4 regions of the Cyanobacterium sp. DS4 genome follow, and region 2 is predicted to be linked to each of the others. Evidence: predicted binding sites of a transcription regulator. Region 2 holds the regulator's gene; each other region holds the start of a gene.
What was found. The regulator HrcA, encoded in region 2, represses chaperone genes, less so after heat shock. The targets are predictions, from matches to a motif close to TTAGCACTCNNANNNTNNGAGTGCTAA.
Positions count from the first base shown of each region.

Region 1 (3,946 bases), 1.9 Mb from region 2:
ATGCTGATACGACGAGCTTTACCTAATTGATCGATGGTAGTAGTATCAATTTTTAATCCAGCATCTTCGCTGATTAATTGTCCACCAGTTAAGATGGCAATATCTTCTAACATTTGTTTACGGCGATCGCCAAATCCGGGAGCTTTAACAGCAGATACATTTAAGACACCACGAAGACGGTTAACAACTAAGGTTGCAAGGGCTTCTTTTTCGATGTCTTCAGCAATAATCATTAAAGGTTTGCCTTGACGGGCAACTTGTTCTAAAACGGGTACTAAGTCTTGAACTAAGGTGATTTTTTTGTCGGTTACTAAAATGTAAGGATCATCTAATACACATTCCATCCGCTCGGTATCGGTTACGAAGTAAGGAGAGATGTAACCTTTGTCAAAACGCATACCTTCGGTGATTTCGAGTTCGGTTTCCATGGATTTGCCTTCCTCGAGGGAGATAACTCCTTCTTGTCCAACTTTATCCATTGCTTTAGCAATCATTTCACCAACTTCGGTGTCGTTACCTGCGGAGATAGAACCAACTTGAGCAATAGCTTTGCTGTCTTCTACTTTACGAGCGTGTTCAGCAATTTTAGCCACTAAATGCTCAGTAGCTTTGTCGATACCACGTTTTAAAGCGATGGGGTTAGCACCTGCGGCAACGTTACGTAAACCTTCTTTAACGATGGCATGAGCTAATACAGTCGCAGTGGTAGTACCGTCACCTGCAACATCGTTAGTTTTAGAAGCGGCTTGACGAATTAAAGAAACACCAGTATTTTCGATGTGATCTTCTAATTCGATTTCTTTAGCAATGGTTACACCGTCGTTAACGATTTGAGGAGCTCCAAATTTTTTCTCTAAAACAACGTTACGTCCTTTAGGACCAAGAGTTACAGCTACAGCTTCAGCTAATAAGTCAATGCCTTTTTCGAGAGCGCGACGGGCTTCTTCGTTGTAAATGATAGATTTTGCCATAATTGATTCTGTTTAATTTACTGTATAATTTGTAATAATTTTTGGTACGTTGTAATGTTTTGTGGGTTGCGTACCTTAACCCAATCTATTTAAGCATTAGACAAAATGAGACTTTGACGGGAAAGTTGTCCTTTGCCCCTTGCCCTCTGCCCTTTGATCTTTACTATGAAACTACAGCGAGAATGTCTTTTTCGGAGAGTAAAACATAGTCATCGCCACCGAGTTTGATGTCAGTACCTGCATATTTGGAGTAAAGTACTTTATCGCCTACTTTAACTTCCACAGGAGTACGTTCACCTTTATCATTTACTTTACCTTCACCCACGGTAACAACTTCACCTACTTGGGGTTTTTCTTTGGCGTTGTCGGGTAAGTAGATACCACCAGCAGTTTTTTCTTCTGCTTCACTTACTTTAACAAAAACGCGATCGCCTAAAGGCTTGACGGTAGATACATTGATGGAAATAGCTGCCATAGATTGTTTACTCCAATTTCTCAAAGATTAATTATTTTGAGGGTCAGAGCTTAGTTTTTAGCGCTCTCACCTTACGAGTGCTAATTTAACCGAAATTTATGAGAGATAGCAATAGGTTGTTTTGTACGGGTTTCCGAACGTATTTTTAATGACACTTATACCTTGAATGTATCTTCTACATAATCATCGTTGAAACTTACTTGAATTTTAAAGGTTTCTCCTTCATCTGCCCAAAATTTGTACTGAATAACATTATCCCCCTTTTCGCTAATAATTGCTTGAAAAAGATCTTCATTTTCATCTAATATTTTCAGTGATAAACCTTCTGGTAAACTATCCTCATTACTTAAAACAGAAACTCTCACAAAAATACTAACTTGCCCATAATTTCTGGGTAAAATATTGATTAATAAACCATAATTTTTCTTTTCTTCATTGAAATCAATTAACTTTCCGTATCCTTTAGGGCATAAAGGATGATTTGCTTGTAAAGACTCTAAAGCAAAAGCACTACTCCAAAGAATTTCCCCGTCATTATCATTATTCATTAGATGAACTAAAATTTCGATAAATTCCCGTTGTAAATCTTCTGCAATTTGCCAATTAGGAATGGTGTTTAAAATTTCTAATATTTGTCCATAATTATCATTTTTGACTAAGATATTTAAAGCCTCTTGGGGTGAAATAGAGCGAAAAGCAGGAGACATTTTTAAATTGAAATCAGTCTCAAAATTATCTTTGATAAAATCTTGTAAACTTTGCCATCTTTTTCTCAAAATATTCTCTGTTTTATTTTTTAATAAATCACCTAAATTTACACTTTGACGACGGGAATATAATTGATAACGAGCATCGGCAATGCTAATTAAACTCAACCAATCACTAAAATCAATACTAAGACGTGGAAATAAACTATTTTCCAACTCTGTAATTAAATTTTGTTGCATTTGAGGTGATAAACATTTTAATGGAGAAACTTGAGGGATATTTTCCCAACCATATTCATATTCCAGAGCCATTGAATTTAAGTCATTTTCCAAATATTCATAGGGTAAATTAACAGTATGGTTTAAATTATCTATTTCCCCATTTTTTTGTAAATTATCGTAGTTAATATAACCCCAAAAATCTAAATAATTTTCCTCTAAGTTCACTCCCACTATGACACAATAACTACCAACCCATTCAGGAATTTTTAGCCATTCTTGAGGAATAGAAATACTAACTTTATCTTGGGTTTCTGTGGGAATTAAAACTAAGCGACTATTCTTCACATCAATAGCATTACCATTGATAAATTCCCAAATACTAAGATAATCAACTATGTCATTTCTCTCTGTGATGTTAATACCGCAAACTAAATTTAGCCATTGAATAAAATATTTACGACAAAGAAGATTAATATAACCACAATGACGATTAATTTCGGCACTTAAATTTTTAACCTCCTGCCATGTTTGACGTTTAATATTTTCATCTAAGGTAATTTTTAGCTCATTAGTGTAGCAATCTGAAACAAAATTTATCATATTCATACTCATATTTATTTAATTTGATTAAAATATTTTTCATAAAATTTTTGAATTTGGATGTTAATACTACTATTAATAATAGAGATTTGAGGAATAAAAATATTTAACTTGTTTGCTAGTTTTTCTCTAATATTATCAACCAAATTTTGATTGTTACCTTTAAAAGAGTTTTTCTCTTTACTACTATTGTTTATTTCTTTAAAGTATTCTTGTTTTAAATATTTTTGCTGTTCCGAATTAAGATTTTGATAACATTTTTCAATTAATATAAAAATTTCATCTTCTATATACTCTTGAATACAAACATCTAAAAGAGAGATAAGTGGTTTAATTTCCTTAGCCGATGTTTGATTTTGAGGAAGATTTTTTATTTTTATAATTTCATCAATAATTGATTTTTTTATACTATTAATTTTACGAGATAACTGATATTGTTGTTTGATAAAATCAGGATGAGTTTGATTGATTATTGTAATAATTTCCCCTTGAGTTAAATTTAAACTAAAAATGAAATATAAAATTGCTTGATTAACACTGTCTTGGTTTTGAAAACTATTAATGATTATACTTTTAATTTCTTGACTTTCTTTTTCTATTGCTAAATCATCAATATAATTATTAGAATTTTCTTCTATTAGAGAGTGGTCATTTTCTTCATACATAACAGTAATTGGATTTGTGGCTAATCTTGCCATTTCAATACAAAATTTTAGTTTTTGTTTTAATTCATCGGGAGTAATTGGTGTTTGATTAAGTTGTTTAATTTGTAAATTGTATTGTTGAACCATTAACTGTAAATGTGTCGAATTTGGCTCTGATAATACTTTATGTTTTCTTATGCCACAAGTTTGATAATTATCAAGATAACATTGCCAAGCTAAAAGATATTCTTGCAATTTGTTATCTTTTAAGCCTCCTTGAATTGTTAATATACTTTCTGCTCGTTTGATTCCTATTTTTGTCAATAA
Region 1 covers NZ_CP084098.1:3,550,516-3,554,461, reverse strand. The annotation lists gene groL (chaperonin GroEL) at 1-971, opposite strand, end outside; gene groES (co-chaperone GroES) at 1,135-1,446, opposite strand; gene Dongsha4_RS15265 (DUF1822 family protein) at 1,602-2,987, opposite strand; gene Dongsha4_RS15260 (hypothetical protein) at 2,990-3,946, opposite strand, start outside.
Region 1: groES (co-chaperone GroES) is a predicted target of HrcA. The motif match lies at 1,504-1,530, and genes of this name have one in related genera.

Region 2 (3,946 bases):
CTTCAGTATGGTTAGGGTATTAAGGTGTTGGGGGATATGGAAAGGTTAAAGTAAAAGGGGCAAAGGGCAAAAAAAGAATCAAAGAATGAAGAATATTGAAAAGGAAAAAATATATTGGTTGGCTTGGTCAAAAATAAAAGGAATTGGGGCAGTTTCTTTAAAAAAAATTTATGATTGCTTTGGCAGTGTTGAAGTCGCTTGGAATATAAATGAGTCAGAATTGCTAAAAATAGAGGGAATAGGGAAAAAATTAGTTAATAAAATTAAAGAAGAAAAGGGAAAAATAAATCCTGAAGAACTATACATAAAACATAGGGAAAAAAATTCGCAATTCTTCACCCCTTCTGAAAGAGAATATCCACAATTATTATTAGAAATTCCTAGTCCTCCTCCCATTTTATACTATCAAGGAGAAATCAACATTTCTGAAAATCAAGGTTTAACCCCTCTTATCGGTATTGTTGGCACTAGAAAACCCACTGAACACGGTAAAAGATGGACTTATAATATTAGCAAGGCTTTGGCACAAAACGGCTTTACTATTGTCTCTGGATTGGCGGAAGGAATCGATACTATAGCTCATCGTGGTTGCTTGGATGGGGGCGGAAGAACTATTGCAGTTTTAGGAAATGGACTCGATCGAGTTTATCCTAGCAATAATAAGCAATTAATGGCAGAAATCGCCGAAAAAGGACTAATTTTGACTGAATATGATTATGGAAGTCTTCCAGAAAGGGGAAATTTTCCTGCTCGAAATCGGATTGTGGCGGGTTTATGTCGTGCGATACTGGTGATGGAAGCTCCTGAAAAGTCGGGTGCTTTGATTACTGCCCATTATGCAACAGAATTTAATCGAGATGTTTATACTTTACCAGACAGTCCTAACAATATTCAAGCAAGGGGGTGTCTGCGTTTAATTCATAATGGGGCAGAAATAATTATTACTGAACAAGAGTTATTATCTAGTTTAGGAGCTATTCCCGACTTAAATTCCCCTCAGCAGTTGTCCCTTTTTGCCCAAACTTCTGCTCCTCCTGTTTTGTCTGAAACACCGAAACCTAATTTATCAGAGCCTTTGAGTATAGTATATAATGCGATCGCATATTCTCCCACTCCCTTTGATGTTATTGTTAATCAATCGAATTTAACATCGGCGGAGGTATCGGGCATTTTACTACAGTTGGAATTAGAAGGATTAGTTACCCAATTACCCGGTATGATGTATAAAAAATAAGTCTTTGGGAAACACTATAGCTCTCTTTTGTCAAACTGCGAACCAACTATCACGAAATAGCTAAAACTATCCTGTAGAAAAATATAATTTTGACTCATGTGCTATGGATAGTAAATTATTGAATCCCTCTAATAATACAGATGAATTTGCTACTTTTAACCATGGTGTTATTAACCAAAATAAAATTAATGGCTCAATCATCATCATTATTTTCTTTAAACTTTTTTTCCAACTATTTATTTGCTCTTTTTCTTCATATTATTTTATAACCGAACATGACAAAAGAGGGCTAGAAAGGGTCGCACTTAATCAAGAGAATCTGAAAACCCTTGAAATTCTTTTACCGCCGATAGATGAACAAAAACGCATCGCATCGATATTGAATGAGCAAATGTCAGCAGTGGAAAGGGCAAGAAAAGCCATAGAAGCTCAATTAGAATCGGCTTTAGCTTTACCGTCTGCTTATCGGTACTTTGAGAAATTTTTGTACAAAAATAGCCTAAAATACAGTCAGCGTAAGGGATTTAGGTAAACACGATAAAAATGGCTGAAACTCCTACTATCAAAGGAAAAGTTATCAATCGATGTAAAATCTTTGATTAATAAGGATTTGAGACTCATAGTTTGATATTTTTAGTTTAAGTACCGTTATATACAATTAATCATCTGAGTCTATATTATTGTTAAAAAAGCTCTAGTACATCATCTGTTTTAATTAGCATTTACTCTCTGTGATGGTCTGTTCATAGATACTTTGCCGTCTGAAAATAACTCGATGAATGAAAAATTCCCTACTGTTAGGTGTAGGGTTTAGTGATGAAAACCTCAACCAATTACATTTTTTCAGAAAGATAATTAGCTGTACATTCTACAAGAGCGATCGCTTGTTCATAAGGCATTCTAGTAGGTCCAATAATACCAACACTACCCACGGGATAATCTTCTTGAAAATAATAGGCAGATATTAAACTACAAGAACGCATTGATTCCAATGGATTTTCCGAACCAATATGAATTTTTACTCTCTTTTCTTCCAGATTTTCGTTAATATTAAATAAAAGAGGTAGAAGCTGTTTTTGCTCTGTTTCTAAGAAATTTAATAGTATTTTTACCTGATCTATACTTGAAAATTCAGGTTGTTGCACTAATTGTGAGAATCCCTGTAGTAAAATTGGTGTACTTTGAGCCAAATGATAGCTAGACTTTATTTTTATTAGTAAATGGTTAATAAAATCTGTGTAAAGTTTAAAATCATTGTCCAATTCACCACCATCTAAATGATTAATTTCTTTTAGAGATTTACCCTTTAATTTATGATTTAAAAAGTTCGATAAAATTTCCAATTCACTATCAAAGACTTCAGTGTGTAACTTTTGCGAATCAGACCTTAACTCCTGACTATCTAGGACAAAAGATTCTGCTTGGTAATTATCTATAACGATCACCAACATAATTTTATCATCGGCAACTCGGACTAACTGCAAGTGACGAATAATATTCCCTGAGACTTGAGGCAGGGTAATTAAGGCGATACAACCACTTACTTCCGCAAGAATTTTGGTTATTTTTTGAAATAGAATTTCATAACGCCCAGATAAATTGAGCCAAGTGGCATCGAGAAAAGGATCAAGGGAAATTTTAACTGTATTTTGTTCCGTTAAAAGTTGATCCACATAAACACGATAACCTGAATCTGAGGGGATACGCCCGGCAGAAGTATAAGGTTGATATAAAAAACCAGCCTTTTCTAATTTCCCCATCGCATTACGAATTGTCGCCGAACTGACGCTAAAGTCATACTCTTTCATCAAAGTTTTTGACCCCACTGGTTCAGCCGTTGCTATGTAATGTTTGATAGTTGCCTGTAATACTTTATGATGGCGTTCATTGAGTTTAATTTGAACAGTCATCTTATGCTTGATTGGAGTAATTAAATATAAAAAGATTATAAAAATTGTTTGTTTATATGGTGCTAGTATAACTTTTCTTTACATATTTGCTATGTCTTCCATCAGTTATGCAAAATTAGCATAAAGAAAATAAATATTTATATAGATGTATCAATCGCTACAAAACTTAGGTTTGACTGTGCTTAGGATTAAGACTTGTGAGTAAGACATAAAAGTAACGACAAGAAATAAAGGAGAAATAATTTAATGCCCGGAACTCCCCAAGAAGTCTTGAAAATGATTCAAGATCAGAATATCAAAATTATCGACCTCAAATTTATCGATTTACCCGGTACTTGGCAACATTGCTCTTTTTACTACGATCAAATAGACGAGTCTTCTTTTGTGGATGGTGTGCCTTTTGATGGTTCTAGTATTCGTGGTTGGAAAGCGATTAATGAATCTGATATGGCAATGGTTCCAGATCCTACCACTGCATGGATTGATCCTTTCTGCAAAGAACCTACCCTTAGTATGATTTGTAGTATCAAAGAACCTCGTACTGGGGAATGGTACTCCAGAGATCCTCGTAGTATCGCTCAAAAAGCTGTAGAGTATTTAGCTCAAAGTGGCATCGGAGATACTGCTTATTTTGGTCCTGAGGCGGAGTTTTTCGTGTTTGATGATGTTCGTTTTGATCAAACGGAAAACAAGGGATACTATTATGTTGACAGTGTAGAAGGACGTTGGAATTCTGGAAAAGAAGAAGAAGGCGGAAATTTAGGTTATAAACCGGGTTACAAACAAGGCTATTTCCCCGTAC
Region 2 covers NZ_CP084098.1:1,154,308-1,158,253, forward strand. The annotation lists gene dprA (DNA-processing protein DprA) at 95-1,234, shown strand; gene Dongsha4_RS04930 (restriction endonuclease subunit S) at 1,338-1,766, shown strand; gene hrcA (heat-inducible transcriptional repressor HrcA) at 2,068-3,144, opposite strand; gene glnA (type I glutamate--ammonia ligase) at 3,391-3,946, shown strand, end outside.

Region 3 (3,946 bases), 2.1 Mb from region 2:
GTTTGACTTTCAGGGTTAATTGTAAAAGAGAAAAAATCACTTTCTTGATGAGTGAAATAACTATAATTAATACTTAAACTATTATCACGCCAAAGATGTTCTTGTACAATATTTTCCTGTAATTCTTCACGGCTTAAATTTTCAATATCTTCTATGCTATATTCTCCAGCACCATCTATAGGAAACTTACCTCTATCCAAATCATCATGGGAGATAAAATCAACGATTTTAATAACAGAATTATCTTGATTATCTCTTAATAAAGTTGCAATAATTCGATAGTTTAAATTATATCTAATACGAAAAATTTTTAGATTACTATTAATATCTAATTCCCTAATTTGACGGTGGGGAATACTATTATGAGTAATTCTTCTTACTTTAAATAAAAAACGACTGCGCTCTTTGGGGCTTAAAAATCTAATCTTATTCCAAACTCGAACGGAAAATAAAATTGATATAGTCACGGGAAATCAGAATTAAAAATAATGAAGAATTAAGGGCTTATAGAATCTCTTAACTCTTAACTTACTTTTCAATAATGACATTCAGAAAATAAGTAAATTACAAAAAGTAATAAAATTTAACAAAAAAAAGGGTCAAACCAATGTTCAACCCCTACAATATAAAAGATGAAACAGGTATCTTACCTGTCAATAAGTTTTAAGGAATTACATCATTCCCATACCGGGCATTCCCATGCCACCCATGCCGGGCATTCCTCCGCCCATGCCACCCATATCGGGCATTGCAGGTTCGGGAGCAGGTTTTTCTACTACTAAGGCTTCGGTAGTTAATACTAATCCGGCAATAGATGCGGCGTTTTGTAAGGAGGTACGAACCACTTTCGCAGGATCGATAATACCAGAAGCGATTAAGTCTTCATATTTTCCTGTTAAGGCATTATAACCGATGTTGGCTTCGGATTCTTGAACTTTGGCAATAACAACCGCACCTTCTACTCCTGCATTGTTAGCAATTTGAGCTAGAGGAGCTTGAATGGCTCTGAGAACAATGTCTGCACCGATTTTTTCTTCTTCGATAGTAAGACTATCTTTTAATTCGGCTACTTTGGGAGATAAGTGAATTAAACTTGCACCACCTCCGGGTACAATTCCTTCATCTACTGCGGCTTTGGTAGCGTTGAGAGCGTCTTCGATGCGTAATTTTCTTTCTTTTAATTCGGTTTCAGTAGCCGCACCTACTTTAATCACTGCTACACCACCAGCTAATTTAGCGATACGCTCTTGTAATTTTTCGGTGTCGTACTCAGAATCAGTTTCTTCGAGTTGTTTACGGATTTGAGCAACTCTTTTTTCTACTTCTGCTTTATTTTCTCCATCCGCAACAATAATGGTGTTATCTTTCTCGATGGTGATTTTACGAGCTTTACCTAAATCATCTAAATTGGTAGTATCAAGGCTCAAGCCAATTTCTTCAGAAATCAAACGTCCGCCAGTTAAAATAGCAATATCCTGTAACATGGCTTTACGGCGATCGCCAAAACTGGGTGCTTTGATGGCGGCCACGTTTAAGACACCACGAGCTTTATTAACTACGAGGGTAGCAAGGGCTTCTCCTTCAATGTCTTCAGCAACGATGAAAAGGGGTTTACCTGCACGGGCAACATTTTCTAATACGGGAACTAAATCAGCAATAGAGCTAATTTTTTTATCGGTAACTAAGACGAGGGGATTTTCAAATTCAACTATTTGTTTTTCTTGATCGGTGACAAAATAAGGAGACATATAGCCTCTATCAATCTGCATTCCTTCCACTACTTCTAATTCGGTGGCTAAGGATTTAGATTCTTCTACGGTAATCACGCCATCTTTGGTAACTTTATCCATGGCGGTGGAAATCATTTGTCCGATTTCTTCATCATTTCCTGCGGATACGGTAGCAACTTGAGCGATCGCATCTCCTTCAACAGGTTTAGCCATAGCGGAAATTTCTTTCACTAAAAGTGCGATCGCCTTATCAATACCACGACGTAACGCCACAGGGTTAGCACCAGCAGTAACATTTTTCAAGCCTTCTTTAATAATTGCTTGAGCGATAACTGTAGCGGTGGTTGTACCATCTCCTGCAATGTCTTTGGTTTTAGAAGCAACTTCGCGCACTAAACGAGCGCCAGTATTTTCTAAGGGGCTTTCTAATTCGATTTCTTTGGCAACGCTAACACCGTCTTTAACGATTTCAGGTGCACCGAATTTTTTTTCTAATAATACATTTCTACCTTTAGGTCCTAAAGTCACTTTCACTGCATTAGCAAGGGCGTTAACTCCTTGTTCGAGGTGTCTTCTGGACTCTTCTTTAAAAGATACAATTTTAGCCATAGATATTTCTGCTGTAAGACTATATTTATTTTTTTCCCATAGATCAATTTAGCACTCTTAGGTCATGACTGCTAATACGGTTATCAGCACCTTTTCTCTGATTAATTAATGAGCAATTAGTATTAGAGTTTTAGGAGATTGGGATGTTAGGGGAAAATTTCTTTTTTATCTTTTTTTATCTGAACTCTGAACTCCGAACTCCGAACTCCGAACTCCGAACTCAAATTATTGCCCTTTGCCTTTTTTTAATCTAATCTATTCACTGGTTATAAATTATGACTAAAAGTGTGACGATTACTCATCACAAAAGAAGCATTTTCTTCTCCACCATAGAAAATGAGGGAGGCTTGGGTTTCACTCCAACGGCTAATAAAATGGGGTTGTAAACCAAAAAGAATGATTAAAACCGCTAAAATCAGAGCAGGAATTCTCTCAGTCCATAAAACTCTAGGTAAATTGCTTAATTCGGGGGTTAAGCGTCCAAAAAAGACTTTATTCACCATTAATAAGAAATAAACTGCCGTCAAACCTGTACCAATGAGACAGAGTAATGTAGGAATGGGGAAAATAGGGAAGCTACCTCTGAATACCAAAAATTCAGAAATAAAGCCAACCATGCCCGGAATACCGCAACTAGCCATGACTGCTAATATCATTAAACTACCAGTGACAGGTAAACCTCTTTCGGGATTGAGTAAGCCCCTTAAATAATCCACATCACGGCTACCTGTTTTTTTATAGACAATACCCACCAAAATAAATAACATGGCACTGATTAAACCATGACTCACCATTTGTAAAATAGATGCTTGTAAACTTAATCTAGTGGTGGCAGAAGCGGCAAGTAAAACATAAGCCATGTGGGCAATGGATGAGTAGGCTACTACTTTTTTCATATCCTTTTGCGCGATCGCACACATAGCACCATATAAAGCACTAATTCCCGCCAAGAAAGCTAAGTAAGGGGCAATCACCAACCAACCTTCAAGGAAGAAACCCACCCCGAAACGTAATAAGCCGTAAGTGCCTAGTTTTAATAACACCCCTGCTAATAAAACTGAGACAGGTGTACTAGCTTCAACGTGAGCATCAGGAAGCCAAGTATGAAAGGGAAAAATGGGGATTTTGATGAATAAGCCAATTAAGAGAGGAATTAAGAGTAAAATTTGAGTAGCCACAGGTAAACCATGAGATTTTAAAGGCTCAAAAGCAAAGGTTGGCTCTCCACTAAACCAAACTAAACCTAAAAAAGAAATTAAGACGAGGAATCCAGATAAAGCAGTATAAAGTAAAAACTTCATTGCCGCATAACCTCTTTTTGCTCCCCCCCAAACCGCAATGAGAAAATATAAAGGTACAATTTCTACTTCATAAAAGAGGAAAAATAACAATAAATTTTCTGCTAAAAATGCCCCGGCAACTCCTCCTGTTAAAAGTAAAATCATTCCATAATAGAAACGAGGTCTTTGAATATCTTTAGGAGAGATATAAATAGCAATTAAAGTTAATAAACTGTTGAGAGAAATAAGGGGTAAAGATAAACCATCAACTCCCAAATCATAGCCCAAACCGAGCCAATTTAGCCAAGAAATACTTTCAGTAAACTG
Region 3 covers NZ_CP084098.1:3,238,405-3,242,350, forward strand. The annotation lists gene Dongsha4_RS13865 (UvrD-helicase domain-containing protein) at 1-467, opposite strand, end outside; gene groL (chaperonin GroEL) at 672-2,339, opposite strand; gene Dongsha4_RS13875 (NADH-quinone oxidoreductase subunit M) at 2,606-3,946, opposite strand, start outside.
Region 3: groL (chaperonin GroEL) is a predicted target of HrcA. The motif match lies at 2,388-2,414, and genes of this name have one in related genera.

Region 4 (3,946 bases), 340 kb from region 2:
TTTAAGACATTTTTTTTAACTCCTTCTCGCATTCAAACAACACCAATTATCTCTTTTCCATAAAGCTGCGATCGCCCATCCATTTTGTTCTAAAATAGAAGCAATTTCGTTAGATTGTTCGACTAAAATACCACTTAAAATCACCCAACCATCAGGCTTAATAATCTCTGCCATTTCGGGTATCATCGGTTTAATAATTTCCGCCAGAATATTACAAACAATACCATCAAATTGTTTCCCCTGCAATTTCACTTCTTCAATGCTTCCCTGAAAGACTTTGATATTATCCACCTGATTGAGCAAACTATTTTCTTTTGTTGCTTTCACCGCTAAAGGATCTGTATCTACTGCTGTAACTTCTTTCGCCCCTAAAAGTCTTGCTCCAATGGAAAGAATACCAGAACCACAACCAATATCTGCTATGTTTAAATCAATTTCATCCTCATCTATGCGCATTTCTAAAGACTCAAGACAAAGCTGAGTTGTAGCATGAACACCCGTACCAAAAGCAGAACCCGGATCTAAACGAAGAATGATGCGATCGCGCTGCGCCACTTTGTGATCGCACTTTTCTGGGGTTTCAATCCAAGCAGGATAGATAGAAAAACGGTCTCCAATATCCATCGGTTGCCAATATTGTTTCCAACTACTTGCCCAGTCCTCATTATTAATTAATTGCCATGTTACAACTGGTGGCTTTTCCTGTCCAGCCATAATAAAATCTTGTTTAAGAGAAAGAGCAAGGGCGGCTAAATCAACGGTATCAATACTAATAGTAGGGACATAGCCTTTGATTAACCAATTATCCTCTTCTTTCATTAAAGCAGTACCCTGACAGCCAAATTCTTGTAAACGCCAAAATACACTATCTTCTAATTCGGGAATGTAATTTACTCGGATTTCCCACCAATTTTCAGTCATAAATTCAATCAATCAGTTAAAAACAAAAATTAGGAATTGGAAACTAGGAGTGATATTGTTTAATGCTTATCCTAATTTAAAGATTAGATCCCCCCTACTGCATTAATAAGAGGGGAATTATAAAAAAACGGGAAATTTACTATTAAAGAGTTACTGTATAAGCATCAGTGACACCGGGTACTTTTAAGATTTCCCCTAAAATACCTTCAGGTAAAGGATCATCAATGGTTAATACCATCACCGCATCACCACGGACAATTTTACGTCCTACTTGCATACTCGCAATGTTCACGTTGAAATTACCCAACAAAGAGCCTATTTTACCGATAATACCGGGCATATCTCGGTGAAGGGTAAATAACATATAATTGTTAGGTGGTACGTTAACAGGGTAGTTATCTAGGTTGATGATACGAATTTCACCATCATTCAACAACGCACCTGTCACCGAGTGAGTGCCTTTTGTACCTGTGGCTTCGAGGTAAATGGAGTTACTGTAATCTTTAGCGGTGGTATCTCTAGTTTCTGTGATGTGGATGCCTCTTTCTTTAGCTTCGATCGCAGCATTAACATAGTTTACCCTTTCTCTAAGAGCTTTGGAAAGTAAACCCTTAATTGCCGCCACTACTAAAGGCTGACTGTTGTTATCAGCTAAATCTCCTTGTAGAGTTACATTGAAACTCTCGACTCTATCTCCTGCTAATTGTCCTACTAAATTGCCTAAAGTTTCGGCTAAACGCATATAAGGACGTAGTTTTTCCATTACATCTGGACTTAAACCGGGGATGTTAACAGCACTACGAGCAGGAAGCCCCAATAATACATCTCTAATTTGTTCAGCAACATCAATGGCAACATTCACTTGTGCTTCGGCGGTAGATGCACCTAAATGGGGAGTGAGAATAACGTTACTACCTAAAGATTTTAAAGAAGATTCCCCTAAAGGCTCAGTCGCAAAAACGTCTAAAGCCGCTCCAGCAATTTTATCATTTGCCAATGCTTCATAAAGGGCATCTTCATCGATAATACCACCACGAGAACAGTTAATAATTCTAGCAGTGGGTTTCATTTTAGCTAAAGAATCAGCATTGATGAGGTTTGCTGTTTCCTTGGTTTTAGGCACATGAAGGGTGATATAATCAGATTCGGTGAAAATTAAATCTAAATCTACTAAAGTACATCCTAACTGATTAGCTCTTTCTTGAGAAATGAAAGGATCATAAGCTAAAATTTTCATCCCCATTGCTTTAGCGACAGTAGCCACATGAGAACCGATTTTTCCTAAACCGACAACACCAAGGGTTTTTTTGTAAACTTCAGAACCCATGAACTTTTTGCGATCCCATCTACCTTCTTTCAGAGATTGGTTAGCATCGGGAATATGACGAGAAAGAGATAACATCATCGCTAAAGCGTGTTCGGCGGCGGCAATGGTATTTCCTTCGGGGGAGTTAACAACAACGATACCTTTACGAGTTGCGGCAGGTACATTTACGTTATCAACACCAACCCCTGCACGTCCAATAATTTTAAGGTGGGTTGCGGCTTCTATGACTTCTTCCGTAACCTGAGTGCCAGAACGAATCATTAAAGCATCATAATCAGAAATAATACCTGCTAATTCTGAAGGGGATAATCCTGTTTTAACATCAACTTGTGCTACTTGAGAAAGAATTTTAATCCCTGCTTCATCAATGGGATCGGATACGAGAACTTTTGCCATACTAATTAACTATAATGTTTAACTCTAACTGCGATGGTTAATTTACTTTGACGCTGATTAATTGCAGTCTTCATCTTACCATTATTATTCACCCAGTCTGTTAAAATCAATAAATGTAACGGGATTATTCTCAACAAGAGTGTCTTTGTTATTTTGACCAGAGTAAGGGCAAGGGGCAAACCCCTCTGTGTCTCCCCTTTTAAGAAACCCCCCTTTATCCCCCCTCTCGAGGGAGGAGGACAACAGTGTTGAATTAAAACTAACTCCGAACTCTAAACTCTGGACTGCTAATTACTCCCCAAAATATATTTATTTTTATTTTTATTTTCGAGCGTTGAATTTTAAATTTTGAATATGGATGTGAGAAACTTTCATGGCTTTAAAAGTGCTTATTTTTGATTTTGATGGTACGATCGCAGATAGTCGCATTACTTTAGTAAAGATAGCGAATGAATTGGCGGAGGAATTTGGTTATGACCCCGTTACTGAAAGTGATATTGTAAGATTGAGTAATCTTAGTTCTAAAGATGTTATTGTCCAGTCTCCTATTCCTGCCTATAAAATACCATTTTTATTAAGAAGAGTAAAAAGACAATTAAATGAACATATTGCCTATTTACAACCTTTTGAAGGTATGGAAGAAGCCTTAAGTAATTTAAAAAAGAAAGGATGTTATTTAGGAATAATTACATCTAATTTAGGGGCTAATGTTTCGTTGTTTTTAAGGAAAAATAACTTGGATAATTATTTTGATTTTGTCTATTCGGCAAATACTCTTTTTGGCAAGAATAAAGTAATTAATAAGGCAATTAATAAACACCATTTGTTAAAGGATGAAGTGGTTTATATTGGTGATGAAACCCGTGATATAGAAGCGGCTAAAAAAAGCAATATTAAAGTGGCGGCGGTGACTTGGGGTTTTAATTCTGCTACTGTTTTAAAGGAATATAATCCAGATTTTATCTTGGATAAGCCTCAAGAATTGTTGGATATTATTGAATGCAATTGTGGTCTTAATAAATCTTTGCAAACATAAATTTAAAGGGCTAAAAACTAGAGATAATATCAAGTAAGATGCGATCGAACCTGACCTTAAGATTTCTAGTCGTTAACCCTTGAAAACGATAATAATATATAAAACAGATTATCTTTTGATTTAGATAAATAAATGTATTAGGCTTCGTTTTTTCCCGTTTGAATATATAAAATCAGGAGAAAAACGGTAGGCACGAGCACAAATAAAATAGTAGCTACAAAGCCCAAATCGTTAACTTGCATTTTGGTTAGTTCTCACTATTTAAT
Region 4 covers NZ_CP084098.1:812,576-816,521, forward strand. The annotation lists gene prmA (50S ribosomal protein L11 methyltransferase) at 16-921, opposite strand; gene serA (phosphoglycerate dehydrogenase) at 1,064-2,644, opposite strand; gene Dongsha4_RS03425 (HAD-IA family hydrolase) at 3,018-3,680, shown strand; gene psbM (photosystem II reaction center protein PsbM) at 3,818-3,922, opposite strand.
Region 4: prmA (50S ribosomal protein L11 methyltransferase) is a predicted target of HrcA. The motif match lies at 951-977, and genes of this name have one in related genera.